DNA from 3 places in the Geodermatophilus sp. Leaf369 genome. Region 3 is predicted to be linked to each of the others. Evidence: riboswitches for the same ligand, from Rfam matches in the RefSeq annotation. Region 3 holds a riboswitch; each other region holds the start of a gene.
What was found. A riboswitch is a leader RNA that binds a small molecule or an ion and turns the genes downstream of it on or off. The one in region 3 is predicted to bind cyclic di-AMP.

Region 1: another riboswitch for cyclic di-AMP. It lies ahead of ASG36_RS19075 (M23 family metallopeptidase); the one in region 3 lies ahead of ASG36_RS16830 (transglycosylase SLT domain-containing protein).
Region 2: another riboswitch for cyclic di-AMP. It lies ahead of ASG36_RS01630 (C40 family peptidase); the one in region 3 lies ahead of ASG36_RS16830 (transglycosylase SLT domain-containing protein).

What each region holds. Positions count from the first base shown of each region.
Region 1 is NZ_LMQA01000005.1:4,549-11,510, forward strand. It holds gene ASG36_RS19065 (copper resistance CopC family protein) at 1-608, shown strand, start outside; gene ASG36_RS19070 (cytochrome c oxidase assembly protein) at 836-2,713, shown strand; cyclic di-AMP (ydaO/yuaA leader) riboswitch at 2,869-3,018, shown strand; gene ASG36_RS19075 (M23 family metallopeptidase) at 3,245-4,288, shown strand; gene ASG36_RS19080 (M23 family metallopeptidase) at 4,498-5,805, shown strand; gene ASG36_RS19085 (cation diffusion facilitator family transporter) at 5,880-6,806, shown strand.
Region 2 is NZ_LMQA01000001.1:333,705-340,666, forward strand. It holds gene ASG36_RS01615 (long-chain fatty acid--CoA ligase) at 1-603, shown strand, start outside; gene ASG36_RS01620 (glycosyltransferase family 4 protein) at 588-1,721, opposite strand; gene ASG36_RS01625 (M48 family metallopeptidase) at 1,718-2,953, opposite strand; gene ASG36_RS01630 (C40 family peptidase) at 3,003-4,160, opposite strand; cyclic di-AMP (ydaO/yuaA leader) riboswitch at 4,176-4,345, opposite strand; gene ASG36_RS01635 (hypothetical protein) at 4,517-4,861, opposite strand; gene ASG36_RS01640 (M15 family metallopeptidase) at 4,962-6,734, opposite strand; gene ASG36_RS01645 (DEDD exonuclease domain-containing protein) at 6,861-6,962, shown strand, end outside.
Region 3 is NZ_LMQA01000004.1:94,898-101,859, reverse strand. It holds gene ASG36_RS16870 (pentapeptide repeat-containing protein) at 1-8, shown strand, start outside; gene ASG36_RS16865 (ankyrin repeat domain-containing protein) at 18-419, shown strand; gene ASG36_RS16860 (hypothetical protein) at 416-880, shown strand; gene ASG36_RS16855 (hypothetical protein) at 882-1,316, opposite strand; gene ASG36_RS16850 (hypothetical protein) at 1,313-1,531, opposite strand; gene ASG36_RS16845 (RGCVC family protein) at 1,679-1,912, shown strand; gene ASG36_RS16840 (nitrate/nitrite transporter) at 1,972-3,273, shown strand; gene ASG36_RS16835 (methyltransferase) at 3,270-3,914, shown strand; cyclic di-AMP (ydaO/yuaA leader) riboswitch at 4,053-4,218, shown strand; gene ASG36_RS16830 (transglycosylase SLT domain-containing protein) at 4,237-5,031, shown strand; gene ASG36_RS16825 (type 1 glutamine amidotransferase domain-containing protein) at 5,077-5,631, shown strand; gene ASG36_RS16820 (YceI family protein) at 5,766-6,365, shown strand; gene ASG36_RS16815 (hypothetical protein) at 6,533-6,766, shown strand; gene ASG36_RS16810 (acyl-CoA dehydrogenase family protein) at 6,825-6,962, opposite strand, start outside.

The DNA of each region.
Region 1 (6,962 bases), on a different contig from region 3:
CGCTGCGTGCAGCGGTGGTCGTGGCATCGGTGCTGTTCGCTGTTCTGCTCGGGGCGCCCTCCGCGCAGGCGCACAGCGACCTGGAGTCCGCCAGCCCCGCGGTCGACGGCACCGTCGAGGAGGCCCCCGGCGCCTTGGAGCTCACCTTCACCGACGGGGTGCAGCCCGGGTTCGCCCAGATCGCGGTCCTGGACCCCAGCGGCACCGACGTGACCGATGGTGAACCCACCGTGCAGGGCGATGTCGTGACCCAGCCGGTCTCGATGGGTGGCGGCGGTGCCTACGGGGTCTCCTACCGGATCGTGTCCGCCGACGGCCACACCATCCAAGGCACCTACGGCTTCACCTTCACCCCAGCGGCGGTCACCGCCGACCCCGCCGACCCCACTCCCGCCGAAAGCACGGCCCCCCCGAGTGCGGACTCGACGCCGGCTGCATCGACACCGACCACGCCGAGCGCGGCCACACCGGCTGTTGATGAAGCAGCCCAGACAGGCGATTCAGGGGGCATCTCGGTGGCCACGATGATTGGTCTGGCCATCCTGGCGATCCTGCTGATCATCAGCTTCACCCTCGCGCGCCGCCGCCGGCTCAGTCACAAGGCGTGAGCGCCGGCCCCGACGAGGCACCGCACGGGTCAGCGGCGGGCGAAAGGCAACCCGCGCGGGCGGGACGAGCAGAACCTGCCGACCCCGGGGCGGCGCCGGCACCAGCGGACGCCCATTCAGCAGAGATGTCCTCAGGGGACGTCATGGTGGTCGCCCCCGCTGTGTCCACGCGGCGGCAGCGGGGGTGGCCGATGCCGGCGGGACCGGTCATCACACTCAGCGCTCTGATGATCGGGGTCGGCACGACCCTGGCGCTGTTGTGGGCGTCGGGTTCCCTCGTCGCCGAGGCGCTGCCCGGGATACCGGCCACCTCGGCCGCGGTCACCTGGGCCATCCCAGTGACCCGGGTCGTGGGCGACCTGGCGGCGGTAGCGACAGCGGGGTGCCTGATGGCCGCTGCGCTACTGGCCCCCGGGCACCGGCAGATGAGTGTCGCGGGTTACCGCTGGACACGGATGGCGACCTGGCCGGCAGCCGTGTGGCTGCTCAGCTCGATCCTGGTGGCACCCCTGCAGCTGGCGGATTTTCTGGGCACCGACCTGGCGTCGGTGAGCGCACGCGGCCTGTTCTCCTTCACCACGACCATCCCGCAAGGCCAGGCCCAAGCCGCAGTAGCGGTCTTGACCCTCGTCCTGGTCATCGGGTCCCGGCTGGTGCTCACCACAGCAGGCAGCGCGGCGCTGCTCCTCATCGCTTTGCTCGCCAGCCTCCCCCCGGTGTTCACCGGACACGCCGCCGGATCGGGCAGTCACCAGGCCGCGATCTCCGGTCTGGCGCTGCATGTACTCGGGGTGCTCGCCTGGGCCGGCGGGGTGCTCTCCCTGATCCTCATCCGCCGGGTGCCCATCGCCGCCTTGCAGGTGGCAGTGACCCGGTTCAGCGCGGTTGCACCGCTGCTCGTGCTGCTCGTCGCCCTCAGTGGTGTGCTCACAGCCGCGACGCGGCTGACCGGCGTCGCTGATCTGGTTGACACCGACTACGGCCGACAGGTCGTGATCAAGACAGCTGCGCTGCTGGCGTTGGGCGGGCTGGGGTGGGCCCACCGGCGCCGGACCCTCCCCAGCCTGGCCCGGGGAGACCACCGTGCCTTCCGCCGCTTGGCGATCAGCGAAGTGCTCGTCTTCGCAGCGACGATCGGTGTCGCGGTGTCCCTGTCGCGCACCCCTACCCCGCAAACCACGCCAAATCCGGGGGAGGAGGAGGGGAGCGCCTTCGACGCTCTGGGTTTCCCTCTCCCACCCAACCCCACCCCAGGACAGTGGTGGACCCAACTGTGGCAGCCCTACCCCGATCCGCTGTTCCCTGTCCTGATCGCCGGCGCGGTGGTGGCGTACGTGTGGGCAGTGCGCAGGAGGACCCAGGCCGGGCAGTCGTGGCCTTCCTGGCGCACTGCACTCCTACTGGGCGGTGCCACCGTGCTCCTGGTGGCAACGACCAGCGGGCTTGCTCGCTACGCCCTGGTCTCTGCACCCGCCCACGCCCTGCAGTACCTCCTGCTCGGCCTGCTCGGGCCAGCGTTGGTTCTCCGGGCAGCACCGGGTCAGCTGCTCACCGACCACCTCGACCGTCGATCACCCGCGACGGAACCAGTGATGGATGACAACCGGGGGGCCGCCCAGTGGCTGGAGGCCATCACCTCCAGCCGCGCCGCCCTCGTCCTGCGCCGGCCCGCACCAGCCCTGGCCCTCTTCGTGGTCGTTGTCTACCTGGGGTACACCGGCCCCGTGCTGGAGATCGTCATGCGATCCCACGCCGCCCACGTGGTGTCTGTGATCGCGACCTTCACCGCGGGCATGGTGCTCGTGCGGTCCTGGTTCGACAGCGACATCCCCCGCAAGCTGCGGGGGTGGTGGATCGCGGGCTGGACCACCATCCACGTGCTCGTCTCGGTTGCTTTGCTGACCTGGCCCACCGCGCTGGCGGAGGGCTGGTGGACCGAGATCGACCCGGCGTGGCGCCCTTCTGCACTCACCGACCAACGACATGCCGCCGTGGTGTTCCTACTGGTGGGGCTGATGACAGCCGGAGCGATCGCGGTCTGGGCACTGGCTCGAGCGTCGCGCTCACCGAGTCCGGTGCTGCAGGCAGAAAACTCGGACTCCTGACCAGGCGGCTACGCCACGCTGAGCCATCAGGACCCGACCCTGTGCGACAACACGACGCCGGGGGATACAGGCGGTCGTGACCGGAACGTGACCTCTACTAGTCAAGCTAGTAGCTTGATGGCGTCTGCTCAGGCCACGCGCCCTTCCTGGGTCCTTGGGCAGACCCGCCTAATCGTCGCCTGACCTCTGCGGGTCAGTCGGCGGGCCGGGGACCCATGTGTTCCTGGGGTGAATCTGCCACCGCGCAGTAGGGCTCCTTCCAGCCCGAACCCGTCAGCTAACTCGGTCGGTGGAAGGAAGAACGGAGCCCGCTGCACTGTGGCGACCCTGCACGACCCTCCCCAGAAGCTCAGCCCCCTCCACGGCGCCCGCAGCACGCGGGGCGCCCGCAGCTTGAGACCACGGGGGCGTCCGGCTGTCCTGGCCCTGCTCTGGGCTCTCGCCGCGACCGCAGGTCCCGGCATCGCATCAGCGGCACCGGCAGAGCCCACGGACAGCGCGGCAGCCCCGTCCCCGGGAACGTCCGCCGGCGTGCCCGGTGAGGAGACTGCCCCGCAGGAGGCGGCGCGTCTGGAGAGCCTGCTTGAGGCAGCCCAGCAACGGCTGGACCAGGCCACCGTCGAGGCCGAATCGACGGTCGAGCTGACCCGACTGGCCGCCCTGGAGCTGGACACAGCGACCGCCGCCGCCGCAGCGGCGTCTGCAGCAGCCCAGACCGCCCAGGCGGCGACGGACCAGGCGCAGAGCGAGGTGGCCGCCGCAGGGAGGGCGGCGTTCATGAGCTCGGGTGACCTCGCCCAGGCTGGGCTCCTGCTGGAGGCCGATGATCCCGAGGACCTTCTGGCCCGCGCCACCACGCTGGCGCTGCTGGCTGATGACCGCGCCGAAGACATCAGCGCATTGGAGGAGGTCCAGGGACAGCAGGAGACGGCCGATGCGAGCGCTCAGGAAGCCGTCCTGCGCCAGCAGGAGGCGCTGGGTGCAGCCCAGCAGGCCGATGCTGATGCCGCAGCCAGATTGGCTGAGGCTCAGCAGGGCTACGCAGCAGCATCCGCGGAGCGCGCTGCCCTTCAAGAGCAGCTGCAGGTTGCCCAGGTCGCAGCCCTCACCGAACAGGGCGTGGATGATCCCGAATCGGTCGTCGCCGCCGGTCAGGCCGCGGTGGCCGCCTCGGGCGGTGAGCTGGTGGCCGGCCAAGTCACGTCCTGTTATGGAGCGCGGTGGGGCACCAACCACAACGGCATCGACATCGCTGCCCCGATCGGCACGCCCATCTACGCCCCCGAGGGGGGCGTCGTCCTGAACGCCGGACCGGCCAACGGGTTCGGGCTCGCTGTCTACATCCAGCACTCCGACGGCACCATCACCCTCTACGGACACATCAACCAGTTCTTCGTCACCGCCGGTCAGGTGGTCGAGGCGGGGGAGCTCATCGCCGAGGTCGGTAACCGGGGCCAATCCACTGGCCCGCACCTGCACATCGAGACCCATGTGGGTGGCCTCTATGCCACCCGCACCAATCCGGCTCCATGGCTCGCCCAGCGTGGCATCACCTTGGGGGGTCGCTGCGCTTGACCATCAGTCGCGCGGCCAGCAGTGCCGACCGAGGTCCAGCCGGTGACCGACCCGGGTGACCCGTTCGGGGTGAGGACTCAAGGACGCCACCACGCCGGCCGTTAGTACTACGACAGGTAGTTGTCGTATCCGCTGGAGGCCAGGGCATCGTGAGCACTGCAACACCCCCACCCCGTGAAGATCACGGCCTGGGCCGTCGGCGACCTCGGGTGGGCGTGGCGGTCGGCGTGCTGGTGATCGCCTTGACCTGGTCGGCCGGGCCGGCGCAGGCGGCACCGCTCAACCCCAGCGACACCGAGATCTCGGCCGCCCAGGACGAGCAGGACGCCGCGGCCGCCGAGGTCGGACGTCTGGCTGCCACCATCGCCGACGCCCAGGCCCAACTCGAGCAGACCAACGCCGTCGCTGCCGCCGCCGCGGATGCCCAACTCGTCGCCGAGGCCGACCTGCTCCGCGCCCAGGAGGCCGCGGTCGTGGCTGCGGTGGAGCTGGAGGCGGCCACGCTAGCCACGCAGACAGCGCGAACGGCGGTGGGGGACCTTGGTGCCGAGACGTACATGCGTGCCGGGGACCTGGGCGGGATCAGCGCCCTGCTCGCCGCCGAAGGACCCTCGCAGATGCTGCAGCAGGCCGTCACTCTGGAGTACCTGGCCGCTGACCGGGTCAGCCTGCTGGAGGACCTGGAGACCGCTCAGCTGCGACAGGCCAATGCGACGTCACTGGCCGATGCAGCGGTCGAGGACAGCGCCGACGCGCAGGCCGCCGCAACCGCGGCAGCTGACACCGCGACCGCTGAACTCGCGCTGGCGCAGTCGGCCCTGGACGGACTGACCACCCAGCAGGCCGACCTGCAACAGCAACTCCAAAACGCCCAGATCCGGCTGTTGGAACTGCAGGGCCAGCGCGACGGGTACGCCGCCTGGCAGGCGCAGCAGCAGGCCGCCCAGCAAGAGGAAGCAGACCGAGCCGAGGCAGCTGCCCAGGTACTGGCCCAGACGGCAGCCCAAGCACGCGCCGGCAACGGGCAAGGCGTCGGCGGCGGTGCTGCAGCCACCGCGGTCCCCCCTCGCCCCGGGCCCGTCACTACGGCTCCGCGCCCCCCGAGTGCAGGTGGCGGCGTGGCGCCGACCAGCGGGCGCTTCACCTCCTGTTATGAGATGAGGTGGGGGCAGATGCACAACGGGCTCGACATCGCCGCACCCATCGGAACCCCCATCTACGCCCCGGTCGCCGGCCGGGTCGTGCGAGCCGGACCGGCGACAGGCTTCGGACTGGCCGTCTACATCCAGCACGACGACGGCACCGTGACCGTCTACGGCCACATCAACGACTTCTTCGTCACCACCGGCCAACGCGTCAGCGCGGGACAACTCATCGCCGAGGTCGGCAACCGCGGCCAGTCCACCGGACCGCACCTGCACTTCGAGGTGCACAGCCAGGGCATGTACCAGGGGCGGACCAACCCGATGCCCTGGCTGCGGGCCCGGGGAATCGAGATGGGCGGCCCCTGCAGCTGAGGACCCCTTCCCTTCCCCGCGCACGGTAAGGCATGCTGACATGCGCACACCCGCATGTCAGAGGAGACCGCGTCATGGGCCACGACCACAACCACGCACCCGCACCGGGGGCCACGGTCTCGGCCGGCTACCGCAAACGGCTGGTTGCGGTCCTGGCCATCACCGTCACCGTCCTGATCGTTCAGGTCGTGGGCGCGCTGATCTCCGGCTCGTTGGCCCTGCTCGCCGACGCAGGCCACATGGCCACCGACAGCCTGGGGGTGGTGTTGGCGTTGGTCGCGGTGACCCTGGCCCAGCGAGCTGCCTCGGCTCGGCGTACCTACGGCTGGCAGCGCGTTGAGGTGCTGGCAGCCCTGGGAAACAGCTTGCTGCTGCTCGGCATTGGGCTGTACATCGTGGTGCAAGCCGTCCAGCGCATCGGGGACCCCCCGGAGATCCGCTCCGGAGTGATGCTGGCCGCCGCTGTGCTGGGGTTGGTTGCCAATGGGGTCTCTCTGCTCATCCTCAAGGGCGGGCAGGACAAGTCGCTGAACATGCGCGGGGCCTACCTGGAGGTCCTGGGTGATGCGCTGGGCTCGATTGCCGTCATCGTCGCGGCGATCCTCATCATCACCACCGGGTGGACCGGTGCCGACGTCGTGGCATCGCTGGTCGTCGGGGCCCTCGTCCTGCCGCGGGCCTGGTCGTTGCTGCGCGACGCTCTGGACGTGCTGCTGGAGAACGCCCCTCGCGACGTCGACATGGCCCAGGTACGCCAGCACATCCTCGAGACCGACGGAGTGGTCGACGTCCACGACCTCCACGCCTGGACCATCACCTCGGGCTCCAAGGCGCTGTCGGCTCACGTGGTGGTCAGCGAGGACGCACTCGCCAACGGCCATGGCGGACGGGTGCTCGATGCGCTGGGGGGCTGCCTGGGTCAGCACTTCGACATGGAGCACTGCACCTTTCAGCTGGAGTCTGCATCCCACCGGACGCACGAGGCCCCAGTTCACGATTGAGGCTGTGCCAGTCCGACGCGAAGTCCCGATACCCAACTCGGGCGCCTTCGGTGCCGCTGCGGTGAAAGACGCGGAGGTGGTGGGGTTGAGCTCGGGGAATGCCTGGGCTGAGGTGGACGGTGGCGTCAACGAGCAGCGCGCTTACCGGGGCGCAGC
Region 2 (6,962 bases), on a different contig from region 3:
CCCGGCACCGACGCCGCCATCGCCGAGGACGGCGAGGTGCTGCTGCGTGGTGGGATCGTCATGCGCGGCTACTGGAAGAACGCGGAGGCCACCGCCGAGGCCATCGACGCCGACGGCTGGTTCCACACCGGGGACATCGGTGAGCTCGACAGCGAGGGCTTCCTGAAGATCACCGGGCGCAAGAAGGAGATCCTGGTGACCGCCGGCGGCAAGAACGTCGCCCCCGCGGTGCTGGAGGACCGGCTGCGCGCCCACCCGCTGGTCAGCCAGTGCATCGTGGTCGGGGACCAGAAGCCGTTCATCGCCGCCCTGGTCACCCTCGACGAGGAGGCCCTGCCCGGCTGGCTGAAGGCCCGGGGCAAGGACACCTCGCTCACCGTGGCCCAGCTGCGGGACGACCCCGACGTGCTCGCGGCCCTGGACGAGGCCGTCGCCGAGGCGAACAAGGCGGTCTCGCATGCCGAGAGCATCCGCAAGTTCCGGGTGCTCGACATCGACTTCACCGAGACCAATGGGACGCTCACCCCGAGCCTGAAGCTCAAGCGGAACGTGGTGCTGAAGGAGTACTCGGCCGAGGTCGAGGAGCTCTACGCCAAGGGCTGAGTCGAGAGCAGCCGCGTGAGGTCCTGGGCGATCGTCGTCCAGGACCAGCGCTGCTCGACCCAGGCCCGGCCCGCGGCGCCCATCGCCGCGGCCCGGGCCGGGTCGTCGAGCAGGTCGGCGATCGTCGCGGCCACCGTGGACGCCGACCGGGGGTCCACGACGTGCCCGGTGACGCCCTCCTGCACCGCCTCGGGGGCACCCCCCGAGGTGCCGGCCACCACCGGCAGGCCGCACGCGGCGGCCTCGAGGAAGACCATGCCCAGGCCCTCGACGTCCAGCCCGCCACGGCGGGTGCGGCAGGGCATGGCGAACACGTCGCCTGCTGCGTAGTACGCCGGCAGCCGGGCCGCCGGCACGCCCCCGGTGAGGACGACGGAGTCCCCCAGCCCGGCGTCGGCCACCGCCCGGCGGAGCCGCTCCTCCGACGGTCCGCCGCCGACGAGCAGGAGCCGGGCGCGGGGGTGCCGGGCGAGCACCTGCGGCCAGCCCTCGACGAGCACGTCCTGGCCCTTGCGGGGCACCAGCCGGGACACGCAGACCACCACCGGGGCGTCCCCCAGCCCGTGCTGGGCCCGCACGCCGGTGCCGTCCACCCCGGGGTGGAACAGCTCGACGTCGACGCCCGGGGACAGCTGGGCCATCGACGTACGACCGGCGACGGCGGGGGCGAGCCGGTCGTGGGTGTACCCGGAGATGTAGGTGAGCAGGTCCAGGCCACCGGCGATCCGCTGCAGCAGCCGGCGGGCGACGGGGAGCCTCACCCACCCGGTCTCGTGCCCGTGGGTGATCCCGACCAGCCGGCGCACCCCGGCCCGGCGCAGCCCCGGGGCGAGCAGCCCGAGCGGTGCCGCGGCGCCGAAGACCACGGTCTCCGCCCGGTGCTCCCGGGCCAGCCGCTGTGCCGCCCGGGCCGCGCCGCGGGTCGGGAGCAGCATCGCCGTGGGCATCCGGACCACCCGGTAGGGCAGCGTGGCGTCGTGCTCGGCGGCCCCGGGGGACGTGGAGGCCAACACCACCAGGTCCGCGGCCGGCAGCCGGTCCAGCAGCGCGGCCACGAACGTCTGGATGCCACCCTGCCGGGGCGGGAAGTCGTTGGTGACGACCAGCACCCGGGTCACGGACGCCAGTCCTGGGCCGCGGCGACCCGCTGGGCGGTGGTGGGGTGCGAGCCGAAGAACCACTGCCAGGCCGCCGGCGGGTCGGGCTGGTTGAGGTTGGCGACCGCCAGGCGGCGCATCACGTCCTCGAAGGCGGCCGGGTCGTCGGTGAGGTCCAGCGCGTGCTGGTCGGCGCGGGCCTCCAGCTGGCGGGACACCCCGTTCTGCACCGGCGTCGACAGCAGGGTCGCGGCCGCCACGAGGAACAGCACCAGCGGCACCACCCGGGGGTCGCCCGGCCCGTCGGCACCGGCCCGGCGCAGCAGCGGGGCCGAGCCGAGCAGCCAGCCGAGCAGCGCGACCCCGGCCCCGGCCCCCAGCGCGCCGACCAGGGTGCCGGTGAGCACGTCGTCGGTGGCCACGTGGCCCAGCTCGTGCGCCGCGATGGACTCGATCTCGGCGTCGGGGAGCTCGGTGAGCAGGGTGTCGTAGACGACGATCCGTCGCGTCGAGCCGAACCCGGAGACGTAGGCGTTGAGCGCGGTGGTGCGCCGGCTGGCATCGGCGACCAGCACGTCCTGCACCGGGGAGCCGGACTGCTCGGCCAGGTCGAGCAGGTCGGTGCGCAGCTGGGAGGCCGGCAACGGGGTGAAGGAGTTGAACGCCGGCTCGATGACCACCGGGTAGAGGAACGACCCGGCCACGACCAGCCCGGCCGCACCCGCCCCGGCCCAGGCCCACCAGGTGCGGGGCGCCCGGCGGGCGAGCCCGACCAGCAGCAGCATGCCGAGCGCGGTGAGTCCCGCGGTGATCCCGGTGTCCACCGCGACGTCCCGGGCCCACAGCGGCCAGCTGCGGGTGGACAGGCCGTACCGGTGCCGGACCACCTCGCCGTAGGCCGACAGCGGGAGGGAGACCAGCCTGCCCACCACGGTCAGCGCCACGGTGCCCAGGAGCACCCGCCACACCCAGCCGCCGCCGAGCGGGCGCGCCACGGCGGTGACCAGCCGGGCGCCCAGCGGGGTCAGACCCAGGACCCCGGCGACGAGGAGGCCCAGCGCCAGGTTCGCCAGCGACGCCGGCCGCAGGGCCCCGACGAAGGCGTCGGCGCGGGAGAGCTGGTCGGCGGTCAGCCCGCCGGTGGGGTCGGTGACCTCGGGGGTGGCCGCCCACGGGATCCGCACCCACAGCACCACCACCAGGGCGACGCCGAGGACGGCAGCGGTGAGCAGGGCACGACGACGGGGACCCACGCCGGTGATCCTAGGAAGCCCGGCTGTGCGTCCCCGTCGGTGCCGCGCCTCAGACGAGCCGGCGCGCTCCTGCGTAGCCGGACATGTCCACGCTGCCGACCTTGACCACGTCACCGGAGGTGGGGGCGTGCACCATCATCCCGTTGCCGATGTAGATCCCGATGTGGCTGACCGGGCTGTAGAAGTACACGAGGTCACCGGGCTGCAGGTCCCCGCGGGCGACCGGGCTGCCCATCCGCGCCTGGGCCGCGCTGGAGTGCGGCAGGGAGATGCCGGCGGCGGCGTAGGCGTAGGACGTCAGGCCGGAGCAGTCGAAGCTGCTCGGGCCGCCGGCACCCCACACGTAGGGGTCGCCGCGCTGGGCCATCGCGGTGTCCACGATCGTCTGCGCCGCGGCGCCGTCGGCGACCACGGTCGCCGGTGCCTCCACCTCGGGGCCGCTGTGCGCGGTCACGACGACCTGCTGCTGCGCGGCGGTCAGGGCCGCGTACTGCGCCTGGTAGGCCGCGATCTGCTCCTGCAGGTCGGCCTGCTGGGCGGTGACGGTGTCCAGGGCCTGCTGCGCGGTGGCGGCGGCCTGGTCGGCGGCGGTCTGCGCCTCGGTCGCGGTGCGGCCGGCCGCGGCGACCTGGGTGACCAGGTCGTTGGTGTGCCCGGCGATGACGTCCAGGGTGCTGACCTGGGCCAGGAAGTCCTCGGGTGAGCTGCTGGTCATCAGCGCGCTGAAGCTGGAGGGGTTGGTCGTGTACGCACTGCGGGCGACCGTGTCGAGCTGGGTGCTGAGCGTGGCCAACTGGGTCTGCGCGGCGGTGACGGCCTGCGCGGCGGAGGCTGCGGCGGCCTGGTGGTCGGCGAGCTGCACCTGTGCGTCGTTGACCTGCTCGGTGACGACCTCGAGCTGGTGGTTGGCCTCGGCGACCAGTGCGGTGGCCTGCTCGGGGGTGGTGGCCTCGGTGGTGGACCCGGTGGCCCCGGTGGCAGCGGTGCCCGGGTCACCCGGCGCCGCGTAGGCGGTGCCCGGCAGGACGGTGAGGGTCAGCCCGGCGACGGCGCCGAGCAGCATCCCGCGGCCGAGGCGACCGGAGAGACGGGTGCGCCGCGGACCGGTCGGCAGGTCGGGGAGCGCCGGGACGATCAACGCCGCGGGGATGTGCGGGCGGGTGGTCGAGGACGGGATCGGTCCTCGGGCGGTGCGGTGGGACGACACGTGTGCGCGTGCTCCTCATCCTCCTCGACCGCCTACCGGGTTAGCTGACGGGTTCGGGCAGGAAGACGACGCCCTATCCCCGCACGCACCACCGTTCGTGGCGCCCGCGGAGAACTCACCCCAGTGCTGCGGTGGGTCCCCGGTCCGCCCGCCCCGGAGGGTGGGCAGTTCGGCGGTGACCGGTCGGTGTCACCCGGTGGGGCGACGTCCAGCCGACCGGACGACCCCACCGTATCGACGCCGGGGACCTCCGTGGAGAGGTCGATCCGGACCCCGAACGCACAGGAGGTGCCATTTCGGACCGCTCTGCTTCGGCACGTTCTGCCCAGCTCGACGGGAGCGCGGCGTGCCCCCACTCAGCCGACCTCGCGCCTCGTCGGGGGTTGGTGCCGCAGTGGCGGGACCAGTCCAACCTCTGCCAACGCCCGGACCGCGCGACGCTCGACGTCGTCGAGCTCCACGACCACCCCGAGAGCGGGAGAACCGGACCCGCCGGGCGTGTCGGTCGGCCCGGACACCCAGGCGCTGCCCAGGTCGGCCACCACGTCCTCCCGGGGGTGGCCCACCGCCGGCCGCCGGGTCATCGGCACCACGGTCGGGTCGCTCCCCCGCCACCCCGGCGGGGCCCCGAGCAGCACGGTGACGACGCAGTCGTCGCACCCCTGGCCTCGGACGGTGCAGGTGTCGCAGTCGATGAGCACGGTGCCTCCTGGCGGCGGTCGCAGGACCGGTCGGTCCGTCGCCGCGGACGCTAGGTGTCCCCACCGACATTTCCGGGTGCGCAGGTGCACACCCGCCCGCTCAGGTCCCGGCGAACTCCCAGTGCCAGGGCTCCTCGCGGCCGTTGCCCTGGTCGGCCCAGGTCGGGTGCACGAAGCCGAAGCGCCCGGCGTTGCCCACCATCCAGGCGTACTGCGCCGTCCCGTAGGACTCCACGCCGCCGCACAGGTCGACCGCCAGGCCCCACCCGTGGTTGCTCGTGCCGGGCACCGCCGCCAGCGCCGGCTTCTGGCCGTAGAGCGTCACCTGCGCGGCGTAGCCGCGGTAGGAGTCGGTGATGCACAGCGGGCTGCCGAACCGGCCGGCGAAGGCCGCCGACAGGGCCCGCCAGGCCGCCGCGGCGTCACACCGCAGCGCGTGGCCGGCCACGCCCAGGGGACACAGCGCCGAGGGCGGGATCAGCCCGTTGGGGTAGCCGCCCCACGACCGGCTGCCGTCGTAGCTGGCCGGGTAGAGGGAGTTGCCGCACTCCACCGGCAGCGCACCGGCCGTGGCGCCCGGCACGGCGACCGCCGCCCGGGGCGGCAGGCTGGGTCGGCCGATCCCGAGCAGCTGGTCGACGGGCACCGAGCGGACCACCACGGCACCGGCCCGTCCGTCGGCGGCGAGCATGGTCTGCGGGTCCAGGGCGATCCCCACGTGGCCCAGACCGGACTCCGCCGTCCCCAGGAAGACCAGGTCGCCGGGCAGCACGTCGGCCGTGGCCACCGGCGTGGTCGTGGCGAACAACTCGCCCTGCGTCGCCGGCAGCGCGATCCCGCCGGCGGCGTAGGAGGCCTGGACGAGAGACCCGCAGTCGTAGGACGCCGGGCCCGCCGTGCCCGGCGCGTAGGGCAGGCCGAGAGCGCCCATCGCGGTGCTGACCGCGGCGACCGTCTCGGCCGGCAGCACCAGCAGCGAGCTGGGCTGGCGGGGCAGCTGCGCGGCCCCGGGCTGGGCCGCCCCGGTCGAGCCGCCCACCGGCGCCAGCCCCGCGGGAACGCCGGCCGCCGGGTCCTGCAGGGCGGCCGCCGGCGGCAGGGCGACCCCGGCCGCGGTGAGCGAGTCGACGTAGGCCTGCCAGTTGGCCGCCGTCCGGGCGTTGACCTCCACCTGTTCGGCCTGCAGCTGCGCCAGCTGGCGGTCCACCGCGCCCAGGGCCCGGTCCAGGTCCGCGGTCACCGCCGACGCCGCGGCCTCCAGCTCGCCCACCTGGGCCGCGACCTGGTCGGCCTGGGCCGCACTGCCGGCCAGGGCCTGGTCGGCGGCTGCCTGCTCGGCCAGCGCGGCCTGCCGCTGGGCGGCAGCCGCGGTGAGCACGTCGTCGGCGGCGTCGTCGACGAGGTCCAGGTAGCCCATCGCCGCCACGACGTCGCCGGGGTCGCTGCCCGACAGCAACAGGGAGAGCGCCGTCGGGGCGCCGCCGTCCCGGTAGACGGCGGCGGCGTAGCGGCCGACGGCGACCTGCTCGGTCGCCAGGGCCGTCTCGGCAGCGGCCACCCGGGTCGCGGCGGCGTCCGCGGCCTGCTGGGCCCGGGCGAGCTCGGTCTGGGCGGCAGCCACGGCGGCCTGGCGTTCCTGCAGGTCGCCCTGCACCTCCGCGGCCCGGGTCTGCAGGTCGGTGAGCTCGGCGCTGTCCAGGACACCGGTGGTGCCACCGGGCTGCGAGCTGGGGGCCGCCGTGGCGGTGGGGGCGCCCAGGCCGAGCACGGCGAGCACCGTCCCGACGACCAGCACCGAGGACACCCGACGACGTCGCACCCCGTCCACCTCCTGCTCACCCGCGGCGACGGCGTCGTCGACCTCCGGGCACAACGAGCGGACAGTGCCGGGGTGATGCCCGCCACGCCCGCGGGGAGGGCGCACCTCACCCGCACGTGTGTTCGACCCGACGGCGCGTCGGGGCCAGGACTGTCGGACCCCCGACCTAGCGTCCGCGACGTGCCCGGTCCACTCCTCCCCCAGCCCGTGCTCCCGCGTCGCTTCGAGCAGGTGTCGATCGACGACCTGGGCACCCCGCTCGCCGAGGTGACCTTCGTGGTC
Region 3 (6,962 bases):
CTGCCTAGGCTGAACCGGTGAGCGAGCCGAACCCCGCACCGGTGGACGACGACGTCATCGAGCTCGCCGGCCGGGTGTTCGACCTGGCCCGGGAGGGCGCCACCGACGAGCTGGCGCAGTACCTCGACGCCGGGGTCCCGGCCGACCTGACGAACGCCAAGGGCGACACCCTGCTGGTCCTGGCCGCCTACCAGGGCCGGGCCGACACCGTGGCGATGCTCCTGGCGCACGGGGCCGACCACGCCCGGGTCAACGACCGGGGCCAGACGGCGCTGGCCGCCGCGGTGTTCAAGCAGTCCGCCGACACCGTCCGGGCGCTGCTCGACGGGGGTGCCGACCCCGACCACGGCCGGCCCAGCGCCCGGGCCACCGCCGAGTTCTTCGACCTCCCGGCGATGACGGAGCTGCTCGGCCGATGAGGCTCACCAGCTGGGACGGCGCCTGGGTGGACCTGCGGGTGCTCCGCCGGCAGACCCTCGAGCTGCGCGCCGTCGAGCTGGACCGGCCCGACTGGTCGGAGACCTGGCTGCTGGTCCGCGGCGAGGTGCACACCGCGGAGGGACGGCACTGGGTCTTCCGCGAGCCGTGCCTGACCCCGTGGGACGCCCAGCGCACCGGGTCCTGGCTGCGCACGGTGGCCGAGGCGCCGGGACCGCTGCTGGGGGACGGGCTGGTCTTCCGCGAGCCGTCGCTGTCGTTCGTGCTCGACGCCGCCCGGGACGACCGTCGCCTGCTGCGGGTGCACCTGGCCGGGGCGGCGGCGTGGACCGACCCGGTGTCGGGAGCCCCGCTGGGCGGCGGCGTGCCCCTCGACGTCGACGTCGCGGGGCTGGTGACCGCCGCCCGGGAGTGGGACGAGGACCTCGAGCGGACCGGCTGAGTCAGCGGCGGCGGAGCGCCCGGACCACCAGCAGGGCCGCCACGGCGACCAGGACCGGCCGCCACGGGAACGGCTCGGATGCCAGGGTGCCGACGAGCACGCGGGGGGACCCGAGCCGGACCCCCGCCGAACCGGTCAGGGTGCGCCCCACCGGGGACGACACACCGCGACCGAGTTCGGCGACTCGGCCCTGCGGCCCGGTGACGTCCAGGTGCAGGCCGTGGGCGGCGAGCAGGTCACCGAGCTCGCCGACCGCCCGCGGACCGCTGCTCACGGTGACCCCGGCCGGCCAGGGCACGCTCGTCGCCGAGCGCCACAGACCCACCGGGTCCGAGGACGTCAGCGTCAGGTCGGTGCCGTCCCCGGTCAGCCGGGCGGACTGCCCGTCGACGGAGAGGGCGAGGTCGGCCCGGACGACGAGCGGGCCGACGGTCATCCCTGGGAGACGCCCTCGGCGGTGGTGATGCGCAGCGTGCCGTTGAGCTTCCAGGTCGCCCGGGGGGCGTCGGCGCCGATCTCGCGGGGCACCTCGACGGTCATGTCGACGAACTCGTAGTTGATGGCGGCGCCCTTGCCGGTGAGGTAGGACCACATCTCCTTGCCCAGGTCGGCGAAGGTGCGGGTCTCGGTGGTGTCGCTCGGAGTGGTCATGTCGGGGGACTGTCCGCGGGCGCCTCGTCTGAAACGTCGTTTACGCAGGCAGTCGTAGATCACCCGGGCTCGCGTAGCGTGGGCGGTTCCCCAGGTCGGGGAGAGCTCACCACCGCGCCGCACGTCGGCGCAGTCAGGTCGTCCGCGTTGACCGAGACCACCACCACGAGCACCGACGAGACCGCTCCCGTCGTCCAGGCCGCCCAGCACGCGCCCTCGACCAAGACCTCCCGCGAGGGGGACGCAGCCGTCGAGGAGGTCTGCCCGGTCTGCCCGCACCCGATGGCCCAGCACGACCGCATCTCCCGGCGGTTCTGCGCCGCGACCGCCGAGCAGGTCGCCGCCGGCCACCAGACCAACCCCGGCTGCAGCTGCCCCTGACCCGGCCGGGACACGCCGGGCGCGGGGTGCCGGGAGGCGCACGGGTGTAGACCCTGCACGTGAACTCCCGCCGCGCGTACACCGTCTGGGTCGTCGGCCTGGCCGCGTACGCGGTGGCCGTCTTCCACCGCGGGTCCCTCGGCGTCACCGCCGTCGACGCCCAGGAGCGGTTCTCCGCCGGCGCCTCGGCGGTCAGCCTCTTCCTCGTCCTGCAGCTCGTGGTCTACGCCGGCCTGCAGGTGCCGGTGGGCATCGCACTGGACCGCTTCGGCTCGAGGGCGCTGGTCGCCACCGGCGCGCTCACCATGGCCGCGGGTCAGGTGCTGCTCGCCGTGGCCACCGACGTGCCCACCGCCGTCGTCGCCCGGGTGCTGGTCGGCGCCGGGGACGCGATGACCTTCATCAGCGTGCTGCGGGTCGTCACGCTCTGGTTCTCCGGGCCCAGCGTCCCGGTCGTCACCCAGCTCACCGGCATCCTCGGCCAGGTCGGCCAGATCGCGGCGGCCTACCCGCTGGTGCTGGCCCTGCACCACACCTCGTGGACGACGACGTTCCTGGGCGCCGGGGCGGTAGGGGTGCTGATGGCCGTGCTCGTCGTGGTCTTCCTGAAGGACTCCCCGCCCGGCACACCGGTGGCCCCGGTCGCGGGCTGGTCGGAGATCCGCGCCAACGTGGCCGGCGCCTGGAAGGAGTCCGGCACGCAGATCGGGCTCTACACCCACCTGGTCACCCAGTTCTCCGGCACCGTCTTCGCGCTGCTGTGGGGCTACCCGTTCCTGGTGTTGGGGCAGGGCCTGTCCACCGGCACCGCCGCCGGGCTGCTGACCCTGCTCGTCGTGGTCGGGATGGGCGTGGGACCGCTGCTGGGCAAGCTCTGCGGGCGGTGGCCCCTGCGCCGCTCGGTGCTGGTCTTCGGGATCGCCGGGGCCACGATCACCGCCTGGACGGTGGTGCTGCTGTGGCCCGGTCGTGCCCCGCTGTGGCTGCTGGTGGTGCTCGTCGTCGTGCTGGCCTCCAACGGCCCGGGCTCGATGATCGGCTTCGACTACGCCCGCACCTGGAACCCGGTGCACCGCCTCGGCAGCGCCAGCGGGGTGGTGAACATCGGCGGGTTCGCGGCCTCGCTGCTGACCGTGCTCGCCGTCGGTGCCGTGCTGGACGCCCAGACCCCGGGCGCGTCGACCGCCTACGACCTGGGGGCGTTCAAGGCCGCGTTCGGCGTCCAGTACCTGTTCTGGGCGATCGGCCTGGCCGGGGTGCGGCGGCACCGGCGGCGGCTGCGCGACCGGCTGGCCTCCGACGGCGTCGTGCTCACCCCGCTCTACACCGCGATGCGCAGCCGGGTGGGACGTCGGTCGTGACCGTCGCCCCGGACTTCTTCACCCGGCACACCCGCCTGGAGCGGCCGCCGCTGGTGCCCGAGGTCGCCCTGCACCTGGCCGGCGACGTGGCCGCGCTCTGGCAGGCGATGGAGGACGAGGCCGCCGCCGGGGGCGTGGGCCCGGGGCAGGCGTCGCCGTTCTGGGCCGCCGCCTGGGTCGGCGGGCAGGGGCTGGCCCGGCACGTGCTCGACCACCCGGAGCTGGTGGCCGGACGCACCGTGCTGGACCTCGGCGCCGGCAGCGGGCTCGTGGGCATCGCGGCGGCCCTGGCCGGTGCCACCCGGGTGCTGGCCAGCGACGTCGACCCGTACGCCGTTGCGGTGATGGACCTCAACGCCGCGGCCAACGGGGTGACCGTGCTCGAGCCGGTGGGCGACGTGCTGGACGCCGACCTGCCCGAGGTCGACGTGGTGCTGGCCGGGGACGTCTTCTACGACCTGACGATGGCCGACCGGGTGCGGCCCTGGCTGTTCACCGCCTGGGTGCGGGGCGCGACGGTGCTGGTCGGTGATCCCGGCCGCAGCCAGCTGCCCAGCGGGCTGGTCGAGGTGGCCGGGTACGACGTCGTCGACAGCGGTGTGGACGGCGCCCGCCGGACGACGGTGGGGCGACTGCCCTGAGCGACCGGCCGACGACCCCGGGTCGGGGATCGCGGCACCAGATGTGTGAAACCGGACGCCCCTGCTTGTCAGCAGTCGACATGTCCGCTTAGCGTGGCGCCGTCCGTGCGGATGACCGCTCCCCAGCCGGGGAGACCCCGCCGGACGCCGCCGAGTCGCCAGCACCACCCAGATCCACCCAGGCGAACCGGGGACCCACCGAACCACTGGGGTGAATCACCCCTGGCTGCACGCGGGCCGGGGGAGTAGGGCGTCTTCCCGCCCGAACCCGTCAGCTGACCCGGTAGGCGGCCAGACGGAAGAACGGACACGTCCCACCCGCATGAGCGCTCGTCACACCGCACTGCCTGCTGCCCCCGCCACGGAGACCCCGGCTCCCGAGTCGGCCGCCGACACCGTCGCCGCCGTCGCGTCCGGTCGGCACCGCCGTCCCCCGGCCCGTCGCCCCGCCCTGTACCTGGCCGCGGTCGCCGTCGGCGCCGTGCTGGTCAACGTGGCCCTGGGCACCGGACCGGGCACCGCCCAGGCCGAGCCCTCCGCGGCCGCCTCGCAGGCGGTGAGCGTGGCCGACCAGCTCGGGCTGACCGCCGCCGACGCGTCCCCGGCCGACCTCGGCACCCACCTCGGCGAGCTGGAGTCCAGCCGGGCGCAGCGCGAGGCCGACGAGGCCACCGCCGCCCAGGCGCAGGCCGCGGCCGACCAGGCCGAGCTCGACGCCCAGGCAGCCGCTGCCGCCGCCCAGGCCGCGGCCGAGGCCCAGGCCGCCGCGCAGGCGCAGGCTGCCGCGGAGGCCGCCGCGGCAGCCGAGGCCGCCGCAGCGCAGACCCCCAGCAACTTCCACGACTACGCCCTCGCCGCCCTCGGTGGCGACGCCTCGCAGTTCTCCTGCCTGGAGAACCTGTGGGGCAAGGAGTCGGGCTGGAACCCGAACGCGCAGAACCCGTCGTCGACGGCCTACGGCATCGCCCAGTTCCTCAACTCGACCTGGGCGCTGACCGGGATCGCCAAGACCTCCGACGGGTTCCGGCAGATCGACGCCGGGCTCATCTACATCGACCGGGTCTACGGCTCCCCGTGCTCGGCGTGGGCGCACTCGCAGGCCAACAACTGGTACTGAGCGTTCCGCGTTTCCGACCCCGGTCGGCCCGGGAACGACCGGGGCATGGCTGAACTGACCGGCAAGACCATCGCCGTGCTCGCCGCCCAGGGCGTCGAGCGCGTCGAGCTCGAGGAGCCCCGCGCCGCCCTGCAGGCCGCGGGTGCCACCACCCACCTGATCTCCGTGCCGGACGGCGTCGAGGACGGCGCCATCCCCTCCATGGACGGCGACATCCACCCGGCGAGCACGCACCCCGTCGACCACCTGGTCGCCGACGTGTCCGCCGCCGACTACGACGGCCTGCTGCTCCCTGGCGGCGTGGTCAACCCCGACACCCTGCGCCAGGACGAGGACGCCCTCGCCTTCGTGAAGGCCTTCTTCGACGCCGGCAAGCCCGTGGCCGCCATCTGCCACGCCCCCTGGACGCTGCTGGAGGCCGGGGTGCTCGAGGGCCGCACGCTCACCTCGTTCCCCAGCATCCGGGGCGACCTGCGTCGCGGCGGGGCCACCGTCGTCGACGAGGAGGTCGCCCGGGACGGGAACCTGGTGACCAGCCGCAACCCCGACGACATCCCGGCGTTCAACGCCGCGATCGTGGAGCTCTACGCCGGCAGCTGACCCCACCCCCTCGACGGACCCCCACCACCACAGGTGGGGGTCCGTCGCCGTGTGTGGGACTACCCGCCTGGTCACGGCGGCGAGTCACCCGTCAGACTGCTGCCGTTGTACATCTCCTGGGAGGACGGTCGACCGTGGCCAAGCACCGCGCGAGCCAAGGCGCCGCGACCGACTTCGACGACGCCACCACCGCCCTGACCGACGTCACCGGCGACTACACCGTCGACGCCGCGCACACCCGGATCGGCTTCCGGGCCCGGCACGCGATGGTCACCACCGTGCGCGGCACGTTCGGCGAGTTCGAGGGCACCGCGCACCTGGACACCGCGCGACCCGAGGCGAGCCGGGTCGAGCTGCGGATGGACGCCGGCAGCCTGGACACCGGCCAGCCCGACCGGGACGCGCACCTGCGCTCGGCGGACTTCCTCGACGTCGAGCAGTTCCCCGAGGTCACGTTCGTCTCCACCGCCGTCGAGCAGCTCGAGGCCGACGTGTACGAGGTCACCGGGGACCTGACGATCAAGGGGCGCACCCGCGAGGTGTCGGTGGAGTTCACCCTCACCGGTTCGGCCCAGGACCCCTTCGGCAACGTCCGGGTGGGCTTCGAGGGCGCGCTGGCGGTCAAGCGCAGCGACTGGGGCCTGGTGTGGAACGCGGCTCTGGAGACCGGTGGGGTGCTGGTCAGCGACCGCATCCAGATCGAGTTCGACGTCTCGGTCATCAAGGCCGGCTGACCGCTCGCCCCCGGGGCGTACCGTCGGGTCGTCTCGGTCTCCCCGGGTGTCGGCCCCCCGGTCGCGCCGGACCGCTGCGGTCAGGCCGGTCCACCATGCGCCCCACCCCACCACCCTCACCGGGTCTGGATCCCGAGGTCGGGCTCCCGGTCGTCCCGCAGGTCCCCTTGCCGCTGACCGACGGTGGCGGCGACCGGCTGGTGGTCACCACCCCGGCGGCGGCGGTCACCCGCCCGTCGGCCGTCCTGCTGGCTGCCCGGCAGCTGCTGGAGGAGGCCGACCCGCACGCCCGGCGGCGGACCGGCAGCGACCGGGCCCGCGCGTTGCGCCGCCGGCAGGACCTCCGCGGCCTGGTGGTCGAGCGCCGGGCGCAGCGCGACGCCGTCCGTCCCTGCGCCTGAGACGCCGACGGCCCCCGACGCGGGCTGCGTCGGGGGCCGTCGGGTCCGGCTCAGTGCGTCACGGCACGGCCTCGACCGTGTCGTAGGAACCGACGCGGCCGGCCAGCCGGGCGCGGGCCCAGTCGCCGTCACCCAGCAGGTGGTCGATGGCGGTCAGCCGCGAGGTGTAGTGCCCGACCTTGTACTCGGCGGTGAC